Regions from separate parts of the Paraburkholderia kururiensis genome, predicted to be linked through region 1. Evidence: riboswitches for the same ligand, from Rfam matches in the RefSeq annotation. Region 1 holds a riboswitch; the other holds the start of a gene.

Region 1 (12,101 bases):
TTCTGGCGCACGGCCGCCGTCAGTTGCTCGACGCTCGCGGCCGCCTGCTGGAGCGAAACGGCCTGCTGCTCCGTGCGCGCGGAGAGATCGACGTTGCCGCTCGCAATCGCCCGCACGTCGCCCACGATGGTGTGCGCGCTCGTGCGTACCTGCAGCACGGTCGTCGCGAGCCCCGCCTGCATCTGCCTGAGCGCATCGAGCAGATACGCCATTTCGTTTCTGCGCGTCGCCACCACGTGCGCCGTGAGATCGCCCTGCGCGATCTTCTGGAAGTGATCCACGGCGAGATGAATGGGCCCCACCACCGCCTTCGTGAGCGCACGCTGGGCCACCACGCCGATCACGAGCGCAACAAGCGCCACGGCCACCATGCCGCCCACGAGCTTACGCAGGCGCGCATCCGCCGCTTCGTAGCGGGCCTTTTCGCGCGCTACCTGGAAGTCTTCGAGCGCGCCGATCGCCTGCTGATAGGCCGCGAAAAGCGCGGGCGGCATCTCGCGCTGAGTCTGGAGAAAGTTGAACGTGTCGTCCTGATCGAGCTGCGTAAGCGCCTTCGTCACCACTTGATCGAGCAGCGCCTGGCGGTGTTGCTGCAACGTGGCAACGAGCCCCTGTTCCGTGGCGTCGGCGGCATGCAGGCGCGTGTAGGCGTCGAGTTCCGCGTTGCTTTGCGCGAGCAGTTCGTGCAGCCGCGCGATGGCCTCTTTCGCCGGCTGCCCTGCGCTCAGCATCTGCCCCACGTCCCCCAGCGCGCCGCGCAGCACGAGCATGCGTTCAGAGCTGGTCTTCAGATGCAGCAGCGACGCCGTATCGTCGCGATACATGGCTTCGAGCGAGGCATTGCCCGCATAGAGCCCAGCGATGCAGGCCCCCACGACGAGCATGAGCAGGACGGTATAGCCGCCGATGGTCGCGGCCAGCCCGCCGCGGATGGTCAGTTGTTTTCGCATGACGTGCCCTGAAGCGCCGGCCGGCGCATGCCGGCTGGGCGCGGGATACCCCGGTTCGGATGGACGAGCTGCGTGCGGTGCCCGGCCATCGCGCCACGCATCGGACGATTAACCGGGACCACCCATCGGGATGACGTCAGGACAGGTCAGGAAATTTTGCGCGCATCCGACATGGATATGACGAATTGCGCCAGCTTCGCAGGCAGGCGGCCTGGAGCCGCCGCGCAGGCTTCATCGACCGGCGGCCTGCGCGCTCGCATACAGCGACGAATCGGCGAAACCTTCGGCGGCCAGCACGCGGCCCACGAGAATCAGCGCCGTGCGTTCGATGTCGGTCTGCTGCACCTTCGCGGCAATATCCGCAAGCGTGCCCGTCACGCGTTCCTCGTCGGGCCAGCTCGCGCGGTAGATCACCGCGACCGGGCAGTCCGCGCCATAGTGGGGCAGCAGTTCGTCCACGATGCGCGCGATGTGGCGCACGCCCAGGTGAATCGCCAGGGTGGAACCGTGGCGCGCGAGGTCGCCCAGTTGCTCGCCTTCGGGCATCGCGGTTTTCGTCGCATAGCGCGTGAGGATCAGCGTCTGCGAGATGCCGGGCAACGTCAGCTCGCAGCCGAGCGCCGCCGCGCAGGCGGCCGTCGCCGTCACGCCCGGCACGATTTCGTACGGAATGCCGAGCGCGCGAATGCGGCGAATCTGCTCGCCGATCGCGCCATAGAGCGACGGGTCGCCCGAATGCACGCGCGCCACGTCCTGCCCGTTTCGATGCGCTTCGGCGAGCAACGCCACGATGGCATCGAGATCGAGATCCGCCGTGTTGACCACACGTTCGGCCGTGTTGCCCGCAAGCACCGCAGGCGGCACGAGCGACCCCGCATACAGGATCACCGGACAACTGCGCACGAGGCGCTGCCCCTTGACCGTGATGAGTTCGGGGTCGCCCGGCCCGGCGCCGATGAAGTACACCGTCATGCGTTCGCTCCGCGATGCGTCGTCGGTTTGCGGTCCGCCGCCGTGCGCCACGCGCGAAGGGCCTCGAGCAGCGCGACCGGTTCGTCGAACGTGCGGTCCGCGTTGGGCAGCGTGGGACGCTGCAACAGGATCACCGGCAAGCCGCGTTCGCGCGCCACGTCGAGCTTCGCTTCGGTGGCGCCGCCGCCGCTGTTCTTGCTGACCACGACGTCGGTACTGCATGCGTCGAACAGCGCGCGCTCGCCTTCCAGCGTGAACGGGCCACGCGCGCCGATCACACGGCAACGCTCGTTGCCGGGATGCGCGTCGAGGCAGCGCACGGTCCAGTATTGATGCGCGGGAATGCGCTCGAGATGCGCGAGCGGCTCGCGACCCGTGGTGAAGAGCGGCCGCTCGAACGGCGCGAGCGCCGCCATGAGCTGGGGCCAGCCGCGCACGAAGCGCCAGTCGTCGCCCGGTCCCGGCTGCCACGCCGGACGCCGCAACGCCCAGCACGGTACGCGAACCGTGCGGCACGCCGCGACCGCGCTGCCGCTCATGTTCGCGGCATACGGATGGGTAGCGTCGATGACGAGGTCCACGCGCTGTTCGCGCAGATAGCGCGCGAGCCCGTCGCCGCCGCCGAAGCCGCCCACGCGCACCTGGCACGCCAGATCGACGGGTACCTTGCCGAGCCCCGCGAGGCTATAGACGTCATCGTGTTTGAGGCTGCGCGCGATCTTTAGCGCCTCGCCGGTGCCACCGAGCAGGAGTACGCGCGTCATCGTGCCTCGCCGACGAAGCGGCCCTCGCGGTCGACGGCGAACATCTCCACGGCGACGTCGGGCGGCACGATGCCGCGTGCCACCCGGAGCGCCTCGCGGCACACGATGTCGCCCAGCGCGATGCCCTGCGCCTGCGCGAGCGCGAGCGCCTGCTGGCTCGTGTTGGCCGCGCGCATGGCGGCCTGCAACTCGTCGCTCGCGCCGTGTGCCGCGGCCCATTGCGCGAGCAGCGGCAAATCGATGCTCGATTGCCGGCTGTGCAGATCGAGGTGCCCGGCCGCGAGCTTGCTCAACTTGCCGAATCCGCCGCACACGCTGAGCCGCGCCACGGGCGCGCGGCGCAGGTGCTTCAGCACGGCGCCCGCGAAGTCGCCCATTTCGATCAGCGCCATGTCGGGCAAGCCGTAGCGCCGGCGCATGGCGTCTTCGCTTGCGTTGCCCGTGCAAGCAGCAAGGTGCGCGATGCCGTTGGCGCGCGCCACGTCGATACCCTGATGGATCGACGCGATATAAGCCGAGCACGAGAACGGCCGCACGATGCCGGTGGTGCCGAGAATCGAGAGGCCGCCCACGATGCCGAGCCGCGGGTTCATGGTCTTGAGGGCGAGGGCCTCGCCGCCCTCCACGCCGATCGCCACCTCGAAGCCGCCCGTGTAGCGATACTGCGCCGCGAGTTGCGCGAGGTGGTCGCGCATCATCTGGCGCGGCACGGGATTGATGGCGGGTTCGCCCACGGGCACGACGAGCCCCGCGCGCGTCACGGTGCCCACGCCGGGCGCGGCGTGAAAGCGCACGCCGGGCGCCTCGCTCGACCGCACGCGCGCGAAGACCACGGCGCCGTGCGTCACGTCCGGGTCGTCGCCCGCGTCTTTGACAGTGGCGGCTTCGGCGCCGTCGGCGCCATCGCGACCATTCACGAAACGGCAATACGTTAGCTTCATCTGAACATGCTGTCCCTTCGGTAAGACAATTTCGGACACCTCGCTTGCCTCGCCTGCCAGCAGCAGACGCGCCGCCGCCAGCGACGTGGCCGTCGCACAGCTTCCCGTGGTGTAGCCGCTGCGCAGCGGGCGCGGCGCTTCGTGCGTTTCGTCGCGCATCATCGGTGCGTGCCCTCGCGAGTAGCCGCGCCGGCATCGTCGCGTAGAGGTTTCGTGACTTCGTAGAGCGTGACCGGCAGCGCCGGCCGCCACGTGTCGAAGCCGCCCAGCGGCTGTGCCTCGTTGAGCGCGATGCGCGTGAGCGTGCCGCCGCAGCGGTCGCGCCACGCCATGAGTGCGGCGTCGCCCTGCAACGTCACCGCGTTGGCCACGAGCCGGCCGCCTTCGCGCAGGCTCGACCAGCAGGCCTCCAGCACGCCGGGCACGGTCACGCCGCCGCCGATGAAGACGGCGTCGGGCGCGGGCAAGCCGGCGAGCGCCTCAGGCGCGCGGCCCGCCACGAGCACGAGCCCGGGCACACCGAGGGCGTCGCGATTGTGTTCGATGAAACGCTGGCGGCCCGCATCGGCTTCGATGGCAATGGCGCGACACGAGGCGTGCGCGCGCATCCATTCGATGCCGATGGAGCCGCTGCCCGCGCCCACATCCCAGAGCAGTTCGCCGGGACGCGGCGCGAGACGCGCGAGCGTGATGGCGCGCACGTCGCGCTTGGTGAGCTGGCCGTCGTTGAGAAAGGCGTCGTCGGGAAGGCCGCACGTGAGCGGCAACGAACGCGCCTCCGTTGCCTCGCAGGCGAGCGCCACGACGTTGAGCGCGGCCACGTCCCGCGCTTGATCGGACGGCCAGGCCGCGGCACGCACGTCGATGCGGCGTTCGCGGTCACCGCCCAGATGCTCGAACACGTGCATGCGCGTGGCGCCGAAACCGCGCTCGCGCAGCAGCGCGGCGATGGCGCCGGGCGACTCGCCGTCGCGGCTCAGCACGAAGATGCGGGCGCCGTCGTGAAGATGCGCGTTCAGCGCGGCAAGCGGGCGCCCTACGAGCGACGCCACCGCGACTTCCTGCAACGCCCATCCGAGCCGCGCCGCCGCGAGCGAAAGCGACGACGGCGCGGGCAGCACGCGCCATTCGTCGGCGGACAGCGCCCGCGCGAGCGTGGCGCCGACGCCGTAAAACATGGGGTCGCCGCTCGCCAGCACGCACACCGGCTTGCCGCGCCGCGCGAGCACCGGTGCGATGTCGAACGGCGACGGCCAGGCCTCGCGCCGCGCCGCAATGCGCGCGGGCAACATGGCGAGGTGGCGCTGGCCGCCCACCACCACATCCGCTTCGAGCAACGCGCGTCGCGCCGCCCGGCCGAGCCCGGCAAATCCGTCTTCCCCTACACCTACCACCGTCAGCCAGGCGGGCATTGCATCGTTTCCTTTGAGCTTGATCAGTGCCGCTTCGCGCCGGTCTTTGCAGGCTTTACTGCGGCCTTCCTGCGCGGTCGTGCCCGTCGCAAAAAAGAGGATAATACCGCCTCGCCGGTGCCCTACGGGGCTGAAAAGGGAACACAGCCAAGCTGTGGCTGCCCCCGCAACTGTGAGCAGAAAGTCCGCGCCGCCACGCGCCACTGGACGATCGGGCAAGCCAGCCGATCCACCGGGAAGGCCGGCACGGACGCCGGGTCGCACATGGTCTTCAACGCGCTTTCGTACGTTTTTCGCGCGTCTTCCATGCGGCAACCCGGCAAGCTGCGAGCCAGGAGACCTGCCGGCCAGGACGTTCCGTTCGTGCAAGCCAACACCGGGCGGGGTGCACCGGTGCCGCGCGCTCTCCTCGCCACGCAAGGAGAACACCTGGCCGCAGCGCGACGCCTGATTCCTCACTGAGCTTTTTCACCGATCTCACTGAACGCGAGCGCTGCGCATTGAGCCACGATCCGACTCCTTCGCTTCGGCCTTCCGCCTGTCCCGCGCTGACGCGCATCGTCAGCGCACGCGACGGCGGGTTGTGCCGCATCAAGCTGCCCGGCGGCGAGCTGCACGCCGAACAGGCCATCGCGATTGCCGAGGCGGCAAGCGAACATGCCGGCGGTGTGATCGAACTGACGAACCGGTCCAACGTGCAACTGCGCGGCGTGCGCGCCGGCCACGAGCCCGCGTTGATTGCGCGGCTGCTCGCGGCAGGGCTCGGGCCGCGGCAGTTTCCGGATGCGTCGCCTCTTGCGTCCAAGGCGTCGTGCGACGCGCCGTTGTCGACGCCACGCCTTGCCGCCGCCGACGACGTGCGCAACGTGATGGCGAGTCCCTCCGCGGGCCGCGACATCGGCGCACTCGTCGACACGCGGCATCTCGCCGCACAACTGCTCGCGCTGCTGGAAGGCGAGCCGCGTTTCGCCGCGCTCTCGCCGAAGTTCGCGTTGCTGCTCGACGGCGGCGAACGGCTCGCGGCGCTCGATCATCCGCACGACATCTGGCTCTCGGCCATCGCGCCGGAACAGCACGCCGGCCAAACCTGGTTCGCGTTCGGCCTGGCGGGCGAACCGTCGTGCACGCAGCGTTGCGCGCTCGCCGCCGTGCAGGCGGTCGACGTGCCCGCGCTGGTTCGTGCGCTGCTCACGCTGTTCCTCGACCTCGCCCGCCCCGAAGAGACGCGCATGCGCCACCTCGTCGCCGCGCACGGCGAGATCGCGCTGCTCGAACACCTGGCATACCGTATCGATTTTCCGCTGCGCCGTGACGCCGCCGTCGACGCATGGCGCCGCGCGCCCGCCGACGCATCGCTGCGATTCGGCGCTCACCGGCAACGCGATGGCGAACGGTGGTACGTAGGCGCGCAGCCGCCGCTCGGCCGCCTCGATGCGCCCACGCTGCGCGAACTCGCGCGGCTCGCACAACAGACCGCCGCCACGCTGCGCGCCACGCCGTGGCAAGGCGTGCTGCTGGTCGACGTCGAAGCGTCCGCGGTACCGCAGGTCCAACGCGCTCTGGATGCACTCGGACTGATTCAGGACGCGCGCCATCCGCTCGCAAGACTCGTTGCGTGCGCGGGCTCGCCCGGTTGCATGAAGGCGCACGCCGACACCAAAGCCGATGCCCTCGCACTCGCGCCGCATCTGCCAGACGACGTGCAAGTTCACGTGAGCGGCTGTGTGCGCTCGTGCGCCGCCGCGCACTGCGCGCCCTACACGCTGCTCGCCGTGGAGCCGGGCCGCTACGACGTCTATCGGCGCGTCGAACAGGCGGCCGCACAATCGCCGTCCGACGAAAGCGGCGCCCTCGGCGCAGGCCCCGCCACCCCGCGCTTCGGCGAACGCCTCGACACCCATCTCACCCTCGACCAGGCCACGCGCGTGCTTCACGCGGCGCGCCTCGCGTACGGAGTTTCTTCCCATGCTTGATTACGTCCGCGACGGCCAGGCCATCTATCGCGCGTCTTTCGCGACGATCCGCGCCGAGGCCGACCTCTCCCGCATCCCGCCCGACCTCGAAAAGCTCGCGGTGCGCGTGATCCACGCGTGCGGCATGGTCGATATCGTCGATGCGCTCAAGTTTTCGCCGGGCGCGGGCACGGCAGGGCGCGATGCGCTCAAACGCGGCGCGCCGATTCTCTGCGATGCCCGCATGGTGGCCGAAGGCGTCACGCGCGCGCGGTTGCCCGCGGCGAACCCGGTGCTCTGCACGCTCGGCGACCCGGCCGTGCCCGCGCTTGCAAGCGAGCTTGGCAACACGCGGTCGGCGGCGGCGCTCGAACTCTGGCGTCCTCATCTGGCCGGCAGCGTGGTCGCCATCGGCAATGCGCCCACCGCGCTTTTCTATCTGCTCGACATGCTCGACGCGGGCGCACCGCGGCCCGCGCTGATTCTGGGCTTTCCCGTGGGATTCGTCGGCGCCGCCGAATCGAAAGCGATGCTCGCCGCCGACAGCCGCGGCGTGCCGTTCGTGATCGTGGAAGGCCGGCGCGGCGGCAGCGCGATGGCCGCGGCCGCCGTCAACGCGCTGGCCTCGGAGGCTGAATGACAACAGCGCGAACGACAGAGCGCACGACACCGCGCGGACGGCTCTACGGCATCGGCGTGGGCCCCGGCGACCCCGAACTGCTCACGCTCAAGGCACTGCGGTTGCTCAAGGCCGCGCCCGTGGTGGCGTACTTCGTCGCGAAGGGCAAGAAGGGCAACGCGTTCAGCATTGTCGAAGCGCACCTGGCCGGCGAGCAGATCCAGTTGCCGCTCGTCTACCCCGTGACGACCGAAGCGCTCGCCCCGCCGCTTTCGTACGAGGCGATCATCGCCGACTTCTACGACACGGCGGCCGCCGTGGTGAGCGCGCATCTGGAGGCGGGCCGCGACGTGGCCGTGATATGCGAGGGCGACCCGTTTTTCTACGGCTCGTACATGTACCTGCACGATCGCCTCGCGCCCCACTTCGACGTGGACGTGGTGCCCGGTGTCTGCTCGATGCTGGGCGGCGCGGCGGTGCTGGGTGCGCCGCTCGTCTATCGCAACCAGAGCCTGTCGGTGCTCTCCGGCGTGCTGCCCGAAGACGAACTGCGCCGCCGCCTCATGGATGCGGATGCGGCCGTCGTCATGAAGCTGGGCCGCAACTTCGAGAAGGTGCGGCGCGTGCTGGACGAACTGGGCCTCGCGAGCCGCGCGCTCTACGTGGAGCGCGCCACGATGGCGAACCAGCGCATCGTGCCGCTCGCCGAAGTGGACCCGATGGCGTCGCCGTATTTTTCGCTGCTCGTCGTGCCGGGGGAAAGATGGCAAGGGTAAGCACGCCGCCCGCGATCGTCGTGCTGGGACCCGGGGCGCTCGGCACGGCGCGGCGCATTCAGGCCTGCTATGCGGGCGCGCAATTGCACGGGCTGCATGCGCGCGTGGACGCCGACGTGACCTTCACCGAACTCGGCGTCCATCTGCGCACGCTCTACGCGCAGGGCACGCCCATCGTGGTGCTGTGCGCGGCGGGCATCGTGATTCGCAGCCTCGCGCCCGCGCTGGCGAACAAGGGCAGCGAGCCGCCCGTGCTCGCCGTGGCCGAAGACGGCAGCGCCGTCGTGCCGCTGCTGGGCGGCCTTGCGGGCGTCAACGTGATGGCGCGCGAGATTGCCGCGGCGCTCGGCGTAGCACCCGCCATCACGACGAGCGGCGAGCTGCGCTTCGGCACGTGCCTGCTCAATCCGCCGGAAGGCTACGCGCTTGCGAGCCTCGAGCAAGGCAAGCGTTTCGTCTCCGATCTGCTCGCGGGCGAACATACGCGCATCGAAGGCGAAGCACCCTGGCTCGACCGCGTGCCGCTGCCCGTTGACGAATCGGCGCGGCTCACGATCCGCGTGACGGCGCAGGCATCGGACGAACGCCGCGATGAACTCGTGGTGCATCCGAAGAGCGTGGTGGCGGCGGTGTGGGCTTCGAGCGCGCCGGACAGCGCGCATGCGGCTTGCAACGATGGCGCAGCGCACGACCTGCGAACGAACGACAACGCGAGCGGCGAAGAGAACGACCTGGACGCCACCGACGGCGCGATCGCAGCACGACGACTCAACAGCCGTTCCAACTCCGATGGCGAACGCGACTCGACCGGCACGTCCATCACGAACGCCGCCGCCTCCATCGTGCACCGCGTGCGCGAGGCGCTGCGCGCGCAAGGTTTGGCTCCGCTCGCGCTCGCCGCCTTGCTCACGCCCGAAGAGCGCATGGACGACGAGGCCCTCGAAGAAGCGGCGCGTTCATTGGGCGTGCCGCTTCGGTTCAGCGCCTCTGCTGACGCAACACTGCAAGGCAGCGCACCGCACGAGCGCGCCGGACAACTGCTCCGCGCAGCGTTGCGCGTGCCTCACGACATCCATACGCACCGCAACGGTATCGCCCTCGCCGTTGCATCACAGTCTGTTACCTCGGCGCTGCCGGGCAAAGCGCGCGGACGCGTGACCGTGGTGGGCCTCGGCCCCGGCAGCGCCGACCTGATGGTGCCGGCCGCGCGCGCGGCGCTCGCCGATGCCACCGACGTCCTCGGCTACGCGACCTACGTGAACATGGCCGGCCCCTTCCGCGACGATCAGCGCGTGCATCCCACGGACAACCGCGAAGAGCTTCAGCGCGCGCGCCACGCATTCGCGCTCGCGAGCGAGGGGCGGCGCGTGGCGATCGTCTCGTCCGGCGACCCCGGCGTGTTCGCCATGGCAGCCGCCGTGCTCGAAGCGCTGGATACCGCGGACGACCCGCGCTGGCGCAAGGTGGCGCTCGCCATCGTGCCGGGCATCTCGGCGGCCATGGCCACGGCGGCGCAGGCGGGCGCGCCGCTGGGCCACGACTTCTGCATGCTCTCGCTCTCGGACAACCTCAAGCCGTGGCGCATCATCGAGCAACGGCTGCGCCACGCCGCCGAGGCCGATCTGGTGATGGCGTTCTACAACCCGATCTCGCGCGCGCGGCCCTGGCAGCTCGACCGCGCGCTCGACATCGTGCGCGGCTACCGCGCGCCGCAAACGCGCGTGGTGCTGGGCCGCGACATCGGCCGGCCCGGCGCCACGCTCGTCACGACGACGCTGGGCGCGCTGCGCGCCGATCAGGTGGACATGCGCACGATGGTGATCGTCGGGTCGTCGACCACGCGCGGCGTGGCGGGCGGCCCGCACGGCGAGTGGATCTATACGCCGCGGTGGTACGAGGCGTGATGGCGAGCCCGCGCGCCGCGTTTCAGCCGTGCGCGCTTGAGCACGCTCCGCTTGCCCTCACGCGATCAACGTTTCCGCCCGCACCCACTCCGCGCCCCACGCCTGCGCGAGCCGGCCGCAGACCTGAAGCGCCGGCACGTGGCGCTCGAAGTCCACGAACACGATGCGGTCGGCCCAGGCCGGCTTCGCGGGACGCTCGCTGCTGCGGCCGTCGGTGAGAATCCACAGCGTGCGGTGCTGGGCCGGCTGTCTGCGCGCGGCGCGCTTAAGCACCTGACCCGCCGCACGCAGGCCGAGCGCGAACGGCGTTCCGCCTCCGCCGCCCACCGGCGCGAGCCACCGTTCGTTCCACCATCGCGGCACGGCGGGACCGAAGCGCACGTCGGCGCGCATACCGCCGAAAGAGACCAGCGCCACTTCGACGCGCGCGCGTGCGGCAGAATCGAAGCAGCGCACCAGCAAACCTTTGGCGAGCGCAAGCCGTTCGCCACCCAGCATCGACGCCGAGCAGTCCAGCACGAAGCAATGCAGCTCGCCTCGCGGCGCGGTTTCGTGCACGTAACGCAGATGGTCCGCGCGCAGCGGCACATTGCGCTTGCGCGCGAAGGTGGCGGGCCACGCGATGCGCGTGCTGCCGCCTGTGCCGATGCTCGTGCGAGGTCCGCCATCGCGCCGTGCGCTCACGCCCACTTCACCCGGCCATCGGAATCCGCTGCGCGAGTCAGCGGCGGCGCCTTCCCGATGGCTCAGCGTTTTTTTGCGGACAGCGGGATCACACCCTTCACGTTCGCCATGCCCGTGTGCTCGGGCGCGAGGTAGCCCCAGTCGCGCTCGCCGCTTGCGTTCGGCGTGCCGGCGGCCGGCGCTCCGGCATCGGACTGAGCCGATGAGCCGGCTGCTGGCGAATCATGACGAACGGCGCCGCCTTCCGCGGTACGGCCCTTCCCTTCATGCGCCGCGCCGGCCATGTCGTCCTGCGGCGCGGACGACGCCCCAGGCAACGACGCCCCATCGCCATGCTGCGCTCGCGCCTGCTCACGCCGCCGATGCCGCAGCACCGCGGGCGCGACGCGCTCCACATGCCCCGTCGTGATCGCCGTGGCCCGCTCCAGCGCGGCCAGTGCCCGCGCTGCACGCAGCATGACGAGGTCCGCGCGCAGACCGTCCACGCCGGCTTCGATGCAACGCGCGCTCACGTCAGCGTGAACGGCATCGTCGAAGGCAAGCGACGGCAGTGCCTCACGCGCCTCGCGGATACGTTGCGCGAGGGCTCGCTGCTCGTCGGCATAGATACGGCAAAATGCTTCGGGATCCGTATCGAATGCGAGCCGCGCTTTCACGATCTGCTGCCGCGTGGCCACATCGAAGCAATTGTCGAGTTCGACCATCAGCCCAAAGCGGTCCAGCAGTTGCGGACGCAGTTCACCCTCTTCCGGGTTCATGGTGCCAATCAGCACGAAGCGCGCCGCGTGGCTGTGGGAAACGCCGTCGCGCTCCACTACGTTCACGCCGCTCGCGGCCGCGTCGAGCACGGCATCCACGAGCGCGTCGTCGAGCAGGTTGACCTCGTCCACGTAAAGCACGCCGTTGTGGGCCTGCGCGAGCAGGCCCGGCGCAAACGTCACGCTGCCGCCGCGCAGCGCTTCGTTCAGATCGAGCGAGCCGACAAGCCGTTCCTCGGTAGCGCCGAGCGGCAGCGTGACGAAGCGGCCCTCGGGCAGCAGTTCGGCCAGCGAGCGCGCCGCCGTCGATTTCGCCGTGCCGCGCGGCCCGCTCACGAGCACGCCGCCCACGCCGGGGTCCACGGCGGC
Region 2 (12,101 bases), 1.2 Mb from region 1:
GCCCGCCGATGCCGACGAATGGCAACGTCTCGAACAACACTTCGCTGCGAGCGTCGACGTGCTCGCCCTCAACCGATGAATTTTTTCCGCAGGCTTCACGCGGTCGCTCGCTTGCGTTGCGCGACCACCGTTTCCGTCCGCGCCTTCGCGTCGCGCAGCACGGGCTCACGGCGAACCGCGGCAGGCTTGCTGCTCACCACTCTGGTGCTCCCCGCCGCCCAGACTGCGCACGCGGCCCTCACCGTGACCGACGACACCGGCGCAGCCGTCACGCTCGACGCGCCCGCGCAACGCGTGGTGAGCCTCGCGCCGCACGTCACCGAATTGATCTACGCCGCGGGCGGCGGCGCAAAGCTGGTGGGCGCGGTGTCGTACAGCGACTACCCGCCCGAGGCGAAGAACGTGCCGCGCGTGGGCGACAACAAGGCGCTCGACCTCGAACGCATCGCGGCGCTGAAGCCCGATCTCATCGTGGTCTGGCGGCACGGCAACGCGCAGCAGCAAATCGAACGATTGCGCGAACTGCATGTGCCGCTCTACTTCAACGCGCCGCATCACGTGGACGACGTGCCCGCCACGCTCGTGAAGCTCGGCACGTTGCTCGGCACGGGCGCAACGGCACAGGCCGCAGCCGACGCGTACCGTCGCGAGATCGACGGCCTGCGTGCGCGCTATGCGGCGAAGCCCGTGGTGAGCGTGTTCTATCAGGTGTGGGACCAGCCGCTGATGACGCTCAACGGCACGGACACGGTGAGCGACGTCATCGCGCTATGCGGCGGACGCAACGTCTTCGCGAACCTCGCGCCCGTGGTGCCGACCGTCTCGACGGAAGCGGTGCTCGCGGCCAACCCGGAAGCTATCGTCACGGCCGCGCCCGGCGCCACGACGCCGCGAGGCCGGCTTCCCGGGCTCGATCGATGGCAGGCGTGGCCGGCCATCACGGCGGTGGCACGCAACAACCTCTTTGCCATCGACGGCGATCTGATCGACCGGCCGGGGCCGCGTCTCGCGCAAGGCGCGGCCCTGCTTTGCGAGGACCTGGAACGGGCGCGGTCGAGGCGGCCCGGCAGCGCGAAGTAGTCGCGAGAGGATGGGAATTGAGCGAGAACGCCGGTGCCGCGGACGTCACGCGTTCAAACATTCCACCGCACGAGCGCCCACGGCGAATCCAGCGCGTCACCTCTGAGCCACACCACCGCCGGCAACGCGAGCGGCCATTTCATGCAGTGCGCGAGCGGCAACCCCAGCACACGCGACGCGATGGCGCGAATCACCCCCGCATGCGTGACCGCCCACAGCGCCGTGCTTTGCGCCGCAGGTTGCACCGTGTGCTCGCGAGCCGAACCCGCATCGACCGATGCATCGAACCATGCGCTTACTCGCGTCGTGAACTGCACCACGCTTTCGCCGCCATGCTCGCGCGCGTGTTCGAAGTCGGCGGCCCAGGCGTCGAGCGCGGCGCGATCGATTGCATCCCAACGCTGCAACTCCCATGCGCCGAAGTGCATTTCGGCGAGCCGCGCGTCCGTACGCAAATCGCAGCCCGCATTCATCGCGAGCACGTGCGCGACGTGCGCGCAACGCGACAGCGGACTCGTGAACAGCACGTGCGGCGGCGGCGCATCGAGCGCGGCCAGTCGCGACGTCAACGCGGCGGCGCTCGTTGCCGCGTCGGCGGCGAGCGGCACGTCGCTGTTGCCGTAGCAGACGCCCGGCTCCACAGCGACGGCCGGATGGCGGATCAGAACGAGATCCATGCGAGCGCGGTGAGGTAGAGCGCTATTTCGAACACCTGCTGCGCGAAGCCAAGACAGTCGCCCGTATAGCCGCCGATGCGGCGCACGAAGTAACGCCCCAACGCGTAACGCAGCACGGCGAGCAGCGCGATCACTGCGACGCCCTCACGCCAGTCGGGCCAGACGAACCACGCGAGCCACGGCAACGCGAACGCGCACGCAGCGAGCCACGCGGTCACGCTCATGCGTTGCGCCACGGGCTTCGCCTTGCCTTCGTCGCGCACGTAGTCGAGCGTGACGAGATAGCTCACCGCGCAGGCACGACTCACGGCGTGCGCCGCGATCATCAGTGTCGCAAGACGCCACGGCGTCAACGCCGCAGAAGTCATGGACGAGGCCGACGCCCCCTGCGGCACGGCCAGCGTCACGAGGGTTTGCCACTTGAGCGCGAGCGCCACGAACAACGCGATGGCACCGAACGCGCCGATGCGCGAGTCGTGCATGATGCGCAGCACGTCCTCGCGACGGTACGCGCCGCCGAACGCGTCGCAACAGTCGGCGAGACCGTCTTCGTGGAAGGCGCCGGTCATGGCGAGCGTGGCCGTCATCGAAAGCAGCACGGCCACGCCGGGCCCAAACACGCGCAACGCAGCCAGATAAACGAGTACGCCCAGCGCGCCGACGCAAGCGCCCACGAGCGGGAAATAGCGCGCCGCCGCGGTAAGCCACTGCGGCTCGTAGCCCACCCAGCGCGGCACGGGCACGCGCGTGAAGTAGCCGAGTGCCGTGAAGAAGTAGCGCAGTTCCGCCAGCGGATTCATCAGCGGGGCGCTCCCTTCATGCGCGGCTCGCGAAGTATGCCGATGCATGCGCCCGATGCGCGCTCGCGCATCGCGTATCGCGCGGCTGGGCTTGCCGGCTTACGCATCGCGGTCCGACACGCCGGCTGACTCGAAGCTCGCCATCTCGTTGAGAAACGCGACGGCCGCGCGCAAGAGCGGCACCGCGAGCGCCGCGCCCGTGCCCTCGCCGAGCCGCATGTCGAGCGCGAGCAACGGACGCGCACCGAAGTGGTCGAGCATGCGCCGGTGCCCGGCCTCGTTCGAGGCATGCGCGAACACGCAGTACTCACGCACGTCGGGCGCGATCGCGTCGGCCACGACGAGCGCGGCCGTCGCGATGAAGCCGTCGACGAGAATCACCATGTGCGCTTCGGCGGCGGCGAGGAAGGCGCCGGCCATCATCGCGATCTCGAAGCCGCCGAAGGTGGCGAGCACGTCGAGCGGATCGCCCGATACAGGGTGACGTTCGAGCGCCGCCGCCAGCACGTTGCGCTTCTTCGCGAGGCCGGCGTTGTCGAGGCCGGTGCCGCGGCCTACGCATTCGTCGATGGACACGCCGCACAGCCGGCTCATCAAGCACGCAGCCGACGACGTATTCGCAATGCCCATCTCGCCGAAGCCGATCACGTTCGTGCCGAGCGCCGCGTGATGGCGCACGCGCGCGGCGCCGGCGCGCATTGCCTCCAGCGCTTCGTCGCGCGTCATGGCGGGCTCGTGGGCGAAGTTGCGCGTGCCGCGCGCAACGGGAATGTCGACGAGGTTCGGGCTCGTATCGAGCGGCGTCGCCACACCGGCGTTGACCACTTCGAGCGCGAGATCCGCCACGCCGCTGAACGCGTTGACCGCGGCACCGCCCGCGAGAAAGTTCGCGACCATCTGCGCCGTGACGGCCTGCGGATAAGGGCTCACGCCCTCGTGCGCAATGCCGTGGTCGCCCGCGAAGATGATAAGTGCGGGCCGCGTGACCGAGGGCCGCGTGGTGCGCTGGATCATGCCGATCTGGCGCGCCAGCGTTTCGAGGCGCCCGAGGCTGCCGGGCGGCTTGGTGCGCGTGTCGATGAGATGCTGAAGCCGGTCGCGCAACGACTGGTCGAGCGGCTCGACGACGGGTAATGCGGTTGATAGCAAAGTCATGATGGGTCGACAAGAATCCGTGAAGCCTGATGCAGGACGCCGCAAGACCAGCGGCAACATGAGCGAAACGAGGTGGATCGGGCAGATGAAGCCATGCCGATATACGCGGGGCAATCGGGCGTCGCCCGTATGGAGTGAATGAGACCGCCAACACGCGCGAGGATCATCGGGACAGCTTCTCCGCCGGCAGCGCCGGGATCAACGCTTCGTGCGGGCCGTCGCGAATCAGCACGAGCGGGTAGCCGAACGCCCGGCTTGCGCGCTGCGGGGTCAGCACCTCGCATGCCGGGCCCGCATGCCACGTGCCTTCGCCATCGAGCAGCAGCGCATGCGTGGCGAAGCGGCGCGCAAGATTCAGATCGTGGGACGAAAAGACGACCGTTCGCGCGGCTTGCCGCGCCCACGCCACAAGCGCGTCGAGACAACTGATCTGATGATGCAGATCGAGGTGCGAGAGCGGCTCGTCGAGCAGCAGCAGCGGCGCGTCCTGGCACAGCACGGCGGCAAGCGCCACGCGCTGCCGCTCGCCGCCCGAGAGCGAAAGCACGTCGCGCGCGGCGAAGTGGCCAAGCCCGAGCAGGTCGAGCGCAGCATGCGCCGCGGCGCGATCGGCCTCGCGCTCCCAACCCCATCCGGCCAGATGCGGATAGCGGTTCAGCAGCACCACGTCGAGCACGCTCGCGCTGAACGCGTCGTGAATGTCTTGCGGCATCAGCGCGCGACGCTGCGCCAGTTGAACGGGCGGCCAGTCCGCGAGGCGCGCGCCGTCCAGCGCGAGGTGTCCCGCCGCGGGCTGCACGAGCCCCGCGAGCGCGGAGATCAGCGTCGTCTTGCCCGCGCCGTTCGGCCCGGCGATGCACCAGATTTCGTGCGCAGCAAAGGTCTGCGTGAAGCCGTCGAGCAGCGTGCGCGTTCCCGCGCGCAAGGTCAGATCGTGCGCGGTGAGCGCGACGCGAGTGGACAAAGCGGTTTTCATCGGTGCCGCCTTTTCAACAGCATCCACAGAAATACCGGCACGCCGGCCAGCGCGGTGACGACGCCCACGGGCAACTGCGTGGGCGCCACGACCGTGCGCGCGACGAGGTCGGCGGCCATCACGGCGACACCGCCCGCGAGCGCCGCCGCGGGCAACAGCATGCGCTGGTCGTTGCCGAACGCGAGCCGCAGCATGTGCGGCACGACGAGCCCGACGAAGCCGATGGTGCCGCCCGTCGTCACGGCAGCCGCCGCAGCGAGCGACGCCGTGAGATAGACGCGCAACCGCAGCGGCACGACGGGCACGCCCAACGCCTGCGCGGCGGCATCGCCCCGCAGCAACACATTGAGCTGCGGTGCAACGGGCACTACGACCACCAGCACGATAGTGAGCGCAACCAGCGTGAACCACGGCATGCCGACGCCGTTGAGCTCGCCGGTCAGCCAGAACAGCATGCCGCGCAGATGCGAGTCCGGCGCCAGCGTGAGCAGCAGCGTGATGGCCGCGCCCCATCCCGCAGCAATCACGGCGCCCGTGAGCAGCAGACGCGGCGAGGTGTCCTGCGGCTCGCCACGCCAGAGTTCGCGACGCGCAAGACCGAGCACGAGCAGGATCGACAGCAGCGCGCCCATGAACGCGCTCGCATTGACCATCCACCAGGCTGCCCCGGCGAGCAGCGCGAGCAGCGCGAACACCGCCGCGCCGCCGGAAACGCCGAGCACATACGGCTCCGCGAGCGGATTGCGCAGCAGCACCTGAAGCAGCGCGCCCGCCATCGAAAGCAGCGCGCCGCATGCGAAGCCCGCCAGCGCGCGCGGCAGCCGCAGCGTGCGGACGATCTCCGTTGCGATGTCGGCGCCGTGCGAACGCGCGGGCAGCAGTGCAGCGAGCGCGTCACGCCCGGTAACGGGCACGCTGCCCATCAGCAGCGACGCCACGAACACCGCGAGGGCGAGCGCGGCGAGCACGGCCCAGACCACGACGGCGCGTTTCGCCGTCATGCCGGGCGCGGTGGGCATGAAGAGACGGTTCATCGCCGCCCTTCACTGCTGCTGCCAGCCCAGCGTGAGGTAGGCGCTGCGCCGCGGCGTGTTGTACGTGTAGGCGAGCTCATAGTCCTTGTCGAAGAGGTTCTGGATCTGCGCGGCAACGTACCACGACCGGGTGATGTTATAGCGCGCCGAAAGATTCACGATGCCATAGCCGCCCAGGTTCGAACCGCTGTCGTTGCGCGCGCCGCTCAAGAGCCACTCGCCGCCCACCCGCCAGCTGCCGATACTGCGGTTCGCCGTGAACGAGGCGAAGCGGCGCGCACGTCGGTTGAGGTCGGTGTCCTTGTCTTCGTCCACGGGATTTTGCAGCGTCAGTGCGGCGCGCAGGTCGGTCTTGCCGACATGGCCGCTCCACGAGGCTTCGAGCCCCTGCACCTTCGCGTGCCCCACGTTCTCGGCCATGTAGACGCCGGGCAAGACCTGCGCGGCCTGGATCAGGTTCGAGTAGCGCGTCTGAAAGGCGGTGAGCCGCATGAGGCCGAACGCGTCGGACGCATATTGCAGTGCCGCTTCGACCGAGTGACTGCGCTCGGGCCGGATGGCCGGATTGCCGTAGTACGGGTAATACAGGTCGTTGAAGGTGGGCGCGCGAAACGCGTCGGACCAGCTTGCGGTCGCCTTCCAGCGTGGGGTGATGTCGAAGCCGTAACCGAGGTAGTAGCTGTTCGCGCCGCCGAAATCCGAGTACTGGTCGCGCCGTACGTTGGCCTGGAACTGGCTGCGTCCGAAGCGCCCGGTATAACCCGCGAAGCCGGAATCGACGTGCCGGTTCGGCGCGCTGTACTGGTTCGAATCGAGGGTCTGGTCCAGATGCTCGTAGCCCAGCTGGATCTTCTGCTGCGGCGCGAGCATGAAGTCGTTCTGCCAGGTGTACTGCCGGTTGTCCGAGCTGAAATGGTCCGTATAGACGCCGTTGAGCGCGGTCTGGCTGCGGTCGTTGCCCATCGCGGCGACGAGGTGCGTGGTCCACCAGTCCGTCACCTTGCCGTTCGCGAACACCGAGGCCTGCTGCACCTTCGTGTAGAGATTGTTGAGATCGGTAGGCGCGCCGTATGGGTTGTCGAAGCTGCTGTTGCCGTTCGACTGGAAGAAGCGCACGCCGGCGTCCCAGCGCTCGTTGAACGTGTGACGCAGCGACGCCGACGCGCTTTCGTTCAGATAACCGTTCGCGTTCGGGTTCACGGCCGGCACGAGCGCCGGGTTGATCGACGAGAAGCCGTCGTCCTTCGCGCGCGCGAGCGACACGCTGAAGGTCGTCTTGCCCTCGGCATCGAGCGCGCCCGACACGCCCACCTGCTGGCGCTGCGTGTGATAGCTGCCGTATTCGGTCTCGAAGTTGAAGCGCGGCGGGTAGCTGCCGCCGTTCTTCGTGAAGATCTGCACGACGCCGCCGATCGCGCCGGACCCATAGAGCGCCGACACGTTGCCGTTCACCACTTCGACGTGATCGATCTGGTCGAGCGGAATCTGCGCGATCTGTGCGCTGCCGAGGCTCGTCGAATCCACGCGCACGCCGTCGATCAGCACGAGCGATTCGGTGGCGTCCGCGCCGCGCATGAAGAGCGTGGCCGTGGAACCCGGCCCGCCGTTGCGCACGATCTGCGTGCCGGGCGCGAATTGCAGCAGGCCAGGCAGGTCGTGCTGCGTGGTGTCGGCGATGTCCTGGGCGTCGAACAGCGTGGTCTGCGGGATGGCGTCGGCGAGTCGCTGCGGCCCGCGATCCGCGGTAACGACGACGGGGGCGAGCGTTCGATCGCCGGCAGCGGCGGTCGGCGAGGGCTGTGATTTTGCGTGGGTGCTTACGGCCGCAGCAGAAGCAGAGGCTGCCGGTGGTGCGATGGGCGGTGTGTCCGTGGTCGCGGCAGTATCCGGATTCGACGGCCCGGCCGATACCGCAGGCGTCTGGGCCAGGACGGCCAGCGGCAAGCCCGTCAGGGCGAGCAGCGTCGCGCGGGCGAGAGGGGTAAGCATGGAGCGATTTTCCTGTGGTAGCGTGCCCGGCTTCGCTCCCCGCGAAGCCGATGCGTCATGAGGCACGCACCCACGCCAGACAATCCGCCAGGGCCGCAGCCGGTGCCGGCAATGCTGGCGAAGCAGCGCGCCTCGCCCTCTGGCCGGTATCCGGGCTGACGACGCATCGATTCGCCTTCCCACGCACGTGTGCGCAGTGGCTTGCAGGCACGCCGCGCGACGGATGGAATCGTCGGCGGCGCACGTCGAATCGATAGGCACGCGATGTGATGCGCGTGCAGTCGCTTACCGTTGCGGGGGCAGCACAGGTTGACGCGTCCGGGGCCGGACTTCGCTCCCTGTTTCCCGTTTAACCGCGCTTGCGTTGGGCGCAGGCGCGGGCACCAGAGTGCGGCAAGTGTAAGGAGGCGTACGCGCGAGCGTCAAGGAAGCCCTGGGCGGTGCCGGGACATGGCGGGGAGACATCAAGGAAGACCGCGAAAACTGTCAAGGATGGTCAAGAACGTGATAGCGGAAGGTGTCAAATCGGCGGCGACAAGCATCGTCTTCAAGGGAGTACGAAGAAGCGCCGCAGCGGCGGGGACTGCACAAAAGTGCCTTGCGGCAAGGGCCGGCACGCATTTCGCGTTCCGCTGACGCGCGTTGCGGGGGCTTCGCAGCAGGAAGCCGGCTGTTACGTCTCGAAACGACACAGATGACAGAAGCGCGCGCATTCCGCGCTAAAATGCCCTCCTTTAGAGGACGCAGCACATGCTCAACGAACTCGAAACACTCTCCCAGAACATCGGGCGGCTGATAGAAATCAATCAGCAGCACCACGAGGCGCGTCACGCGCTCGAAGAGCAGGTCGCGCAATTGCACGCGCAACTTGATGGCGCGCGCGCCGAAATCGAACAGCTGCGCGAGGAACGCAACGCGCTGCAGGCGGAGCGCGACACGCTGTCGGCGAAGATTGACGACGCGCAGGTCCGGCTCAACGCCATCCTCGAAAAGTTGCCGCGCGCCAAGGGCCAGGGCGAACCGGACAACCAGCTCGATCTGCTCGCTTCGTCGCAACAGGAAGAAGAACGCGAAGAAGGACACCACGCGCACGGTGAAACGGCTTCGGGCACTCACGAAGCGCGCCACGGAGAAAACGCATGAGCACGAAACTGATCGAAGTGTCGATTCTCGGGCAGAACTATCGCCTCGCCTGCTCGCCTGAAACGGAGCCCGCGCTGATCGAAGCGGCGGCACGTGTGGATGCGGAAATGTCGAAGGTGCGCGAGCACAGCAACGTGCGCGGCACCGACCGCATCGCCGTCATGGCAGCGCTTTCGCTCGCATCCGAGTTGCTGCGCCTGCAGACGAGCGTGCGCCACGGCGAAGCTTTCCCCGCCGAAGAAATCCGGCGTACAATGCGCCAGATGAATGAGCAGCTGGGTACTGTGATTCAACAGTACGGCGTGCAGTAAAGTTGAACGGCAGTATTGAACACAGCGCGTTCAATCCATATATACTGCGCTCTTCAACAAACCGGCCGCGTTGCAGCGGCGCGAAAAAGCGGTTTGAGCAGCAACGGTTTCAAACAGGTTTAGTCAGCTTCCCTGCCTGGTTCGCCAAGGTCATATATTCCTTGAACCAATGCCATGTGCACGGTTGCGGAAATTTGTAGCACGGGCGTGCGCGTCACTCTGTCTGATGTACCCGAAGTGCTGCTAACTGCGACCAATTCTGAACCTCAGGTTCAGGATGCCGGCCTAGCGGCTAAGGCGGGGACCTATTCGAACGGCACCGGACGAGAGTCCGGTGCCGTTTTACTTTGCGGCTCGTTGTTTTGCGGCCTGTCGCCTTGCGGCCGCTCCCAGGCTGTTGCCTTGTCGTCCTCGTTGTCTCGCGGTCCCGTTACCGCACCGCCTCTTTCTTCAACGCTCACTTTCGACGTTCACTTCGACTCATGCGCTACTGGCTGATGAAGTCCGAACCGGACGAAGCAAGCATCGACGATCTCGCCAACGCACCCGGGCACACGCTGCCCTGGACCGGCGTTCGCAACTATCAGGCACGCAACTTCATGCGCGACACGATGCGCATCGGCGACGGCGTGCTGTTCTATCACTCGAGTTGCCCGGAGCCCGGCATTGCGGGGCTCGCCGAGGTCTCCTCCACGGCCTACCCGGACCCGACCCAGTTCGACGCGAAGAGCCCCTACTACGATCCGAAGTCGAGTCGCGAAGAACCGCGCTGGCTGCTGGTGGACGTCGTGTTCAAGAAGAAAGTGCCGCTGATTCCGCTCGCGGCACTGCGCGAGCACCCCGAGCTTGCCGACATGCGCGTGCTCGCGAAGGGCAACCGGCTTTCCATCACGCCGGTCACCGAAGCCGAGTGGCGCTTCATCACGAAGCACCTCATGTGATGCGAGCCGGCGGCACACGAAGTGCAGTGCCGTGCCGCCGTCGCATTCACGACCATCCGCCGCAATCGTCGAGACAGGGAACCCCGCACGCATGATGCGGGCCTAACGGCACGCAAGCGCTATGCCACGCGGGGCCGCGGCGGATGCACCTCCGCTCGCGACATTGCCGCGTCGTTGCGCGCTTGCGCTGCGCACGCATTCGAAGGTGCGAAGAACCCGTTCAGAAGGAGTCAAAAATGACCAGAAAGACTGCGCTTGCCTTCGCGATCACGCTCGCCACGGCCGCGCCGCTTGGCCTCTCGCTCGTCCCTTCGGCCGCCTGGGCGCAAAGCGACGCGCGTTATCAGCCTGCGGGCGTGCTGTCGCTCTCTGCCCAGGCCAGCGCCGAAGTCCCGCAGGACGTCGTGGAAATCACGATGTTCTACGAGCAGGAAGCAAGCGACCCCGCCTCGCTCACCACCACACTGAACCAGCACGCGGACCGCGCGCTTCAGCAGGCCAAGGGCACGGCAGGCGTGACGGCACGCTCCGGCCAGTTCTCGATCTATCCGTCCACGGACCGCGATGGCCGCATCTCGGCATGGCGCGGTCGGACGGAAGTGGTGCTGGAGTCGCGCGACTTTGCGGCGGCGTCGCGTCTCGCCGGGCAGCTCGCCTCCGGCATGCAGGTGGGCAACGTGCAGTTTTCGCTCTCGCCGGAAGCCCGCCGGGCCGCCGAACAGAAACTCTCGGGCGAAGCCATTGCGTCGTTCCGCGACCAGGCGTCGTCGGCCGCGCGCGCGTTCGGCTACAGCAGCTACTCGATTCGCGAGGTCAACGTCGGGTACGGTGGCATTCAGCCGAGGCCCGTCATGATGATGGCCGCGCGCGCCATGTCGGCGGAAGCGAAGGCCGCGCCGATGCCGCTGGAAGGCGGTACGTCGACCGTGACGGTCAACGTGTCGGGATCGGTACAGATGAAGTAACGTTGCGCCGTCCGCCGCTTCAGCGTGACGGCGCGAAATCAGGTGGGCTCAACGTGACGCCGGTTCGGTCCACCTGAATCCAGCCCGGTTCAACTCGCCTCGGCCGGCCGCCCCGCTTCGCGGCCATGCCGGCGATAAGCCCACACCATCATCGCGCAGCCCACGAGAATCATGGGCAGCGAAAGCCATTGGCCCATCGAAAGGCCGAGGGCGAGCAAGCCAAGGAAGTCGTCCGGTTCGCGCGCAAACTCCACCGTGAAGCGGGCCAGACCGTAGCCGATCAGGAACATCGCGGACACGGCGCCGAGCGGCCGCGGCTTGCGCGAAAACAGGATGATCACGAAGAAGAGCGTGATGCCTTCCAGCGCGATCTCATAAAGCTCCGACGGATGCCGCGGCAGCATGTGGTATTGCGCGAAGACGTCCGCGAGGTGCCACTGGGCTGCCTGCTGCGGATGCGCGACGAGCCACTGCGCGTCGTCGTTGGAGGCGCCCGGGAACATCATGGCCCACGGCGCCGCCGGGTCCGTCACACGCCCCCACAGCTCCCCGTTGATGAAGTTGCCGAGCCGCCCTGCCGCGAGCCCCGTGGGTACCATCGGCGCGATGAAGTCGGTCACCTGGAGCCAGTGGCGCTTGCGCTGCCACGCGAACAGCACCATGGCGAAGGTCACGCCGAGAAAGCCGCCGTGAAACGACATGCCGCCTTCCCACACCTTGAAGATGTCGAGCGGATGCGCGAAGTACCAGCTCGCCTTGTAGAACAGCACGTAGCCGAGCCGGCCGCCCAGAATCGTGCCGAGCACGCCGTAGAACAGCATGTCGTCGATGTCTTTCGCGGTCCAGCCTTGCGCCGCGACGTACGGCAGCCGCAGGCGCAGGCGGCCCACGACGATTGCCGCAATGAACGCGACGAGATACATGAGGCCATACCAGCGCACCGCCAGCGGGCCGAGGTGAATGGCTACAGGGTCGAAATTCGGGTGGATCAGCATCGTGGAGTCGGTTTCCCGCGATCGGTGTGAGTATC

The links. Region 1 has a riboswitch for cobalamin ahead of cobG (precorrin-3B synthase). Riboswitches for the same ligand answer to the same signal wherever they lie in the genome.
Region 2: linked by a shared signal. The riboswitch ahead of U0042_RS23365 (TonB-dependent receptor domain-containing protein) and the one ahead of cobG (precorrin-3B synthase) in region 1 are both predicted to bind cobalamin.

What each region holds. Positions count from the first base shown of each region.
Region 1 is NZ_CP139965.1:6,351,960-6,364,060, forward strand. Features, by position in the region: gene U0042_RS28390 (methyl-accepting chemotaxis protein) at 1-950, opposite strand, end outside; gene cobM (precorrin-4 C(11)-methyltransferase) at 1,182-1,922, opposite strand; gene U0042_RS28400 (cobalt-precorrin-6A reductase) at 1,919-2,686, opposite strand; gene U0042_RS28405 (cobalt-precorrin-5B (C(1))-methyltransferase) at 2,683-3,786, opposite strand; gene cbiE (precorrin-6y C5,15-methyltransferase (decarboxylating) subunit CbiE) at 3,786-5,039, opposite strand; cobalamin riboswitch at 5,138-5,402, shown strand; gene cobG (precorrin-3B synthase) at 5,540-7,012, shown strand; gene U0042_RS28420 (precorrin-8X methylmutase) at 7,005-7,631, shown strand; gene U0042_RS28425 (precorrin-2 C(20)-methyltransferase) at 7,628-8,386, shown strand; gene cobJ (precorrin-3B C(17)-methyltransferase) at 8,374-10,290, shown strand; gene U0042_RS28435 (VWA domain-containing protein) at 10,348-10,980, opposite strand; gene U0042_RS28440 (ATP-binding protein) at 11,037-12,101, opposite strand, start outside.
Region 2 is NZ_CP139965.1:5,197,395-5,209,495, reverse strand. Features, by position in the region: gene cobD (threonine-phosphate decarboxylase CobD) at 1-79, shown strand, start outside; gene U0042_RS23395 (cobalamin-binding protein) at 76-1,080, shown strand; gene cobC (alpha-ribazole phosphatase) at 1,134-1,757, opposite strand; gene U0042_RS23385 (adenosylcobinamide-GDP ribazoletransferase) at 1,742-2,557, opposite strand; gene cobT (nicotinate-nucleotide--dimethylbenzimidazole phosphoribosyltransferase) at 2,657-3,712, opposite strand; gene U0042_RS23375 (ABC transporter ATP-binding protein) at 3,876-4,688, opposite strand; gene U0042_RS23370 (FecCD family ABC transporter permease) at 4,685-5,722, opposite strand; gene U0042_RS23365 (TonB-dependent receptor domain-containing protein) at 5,732-7,711, opposite strand; cobalamin riboswitch at 7,835-8,114, opposite strand; gene U0042_RS23360 (ATPase) at 8,462-8,854, shown strand; gene U0042_RS23355 (cell division protein ZapA) at 8,851-9,165, shown strand; RNA gene ssrS (6S RNA) at 9,292-9,473, shown strand; gene U0042_RS23345 (EVE domain-containing protein) at 9,648-10,106, shown strand; gene U0042_RS23340 (SIMPL domain-containing protein) at 10,343-11,071, shown strand; gene lgt (prolipoprotein diacylglyceryl transferase) at 11,161-12,066, opposite strand.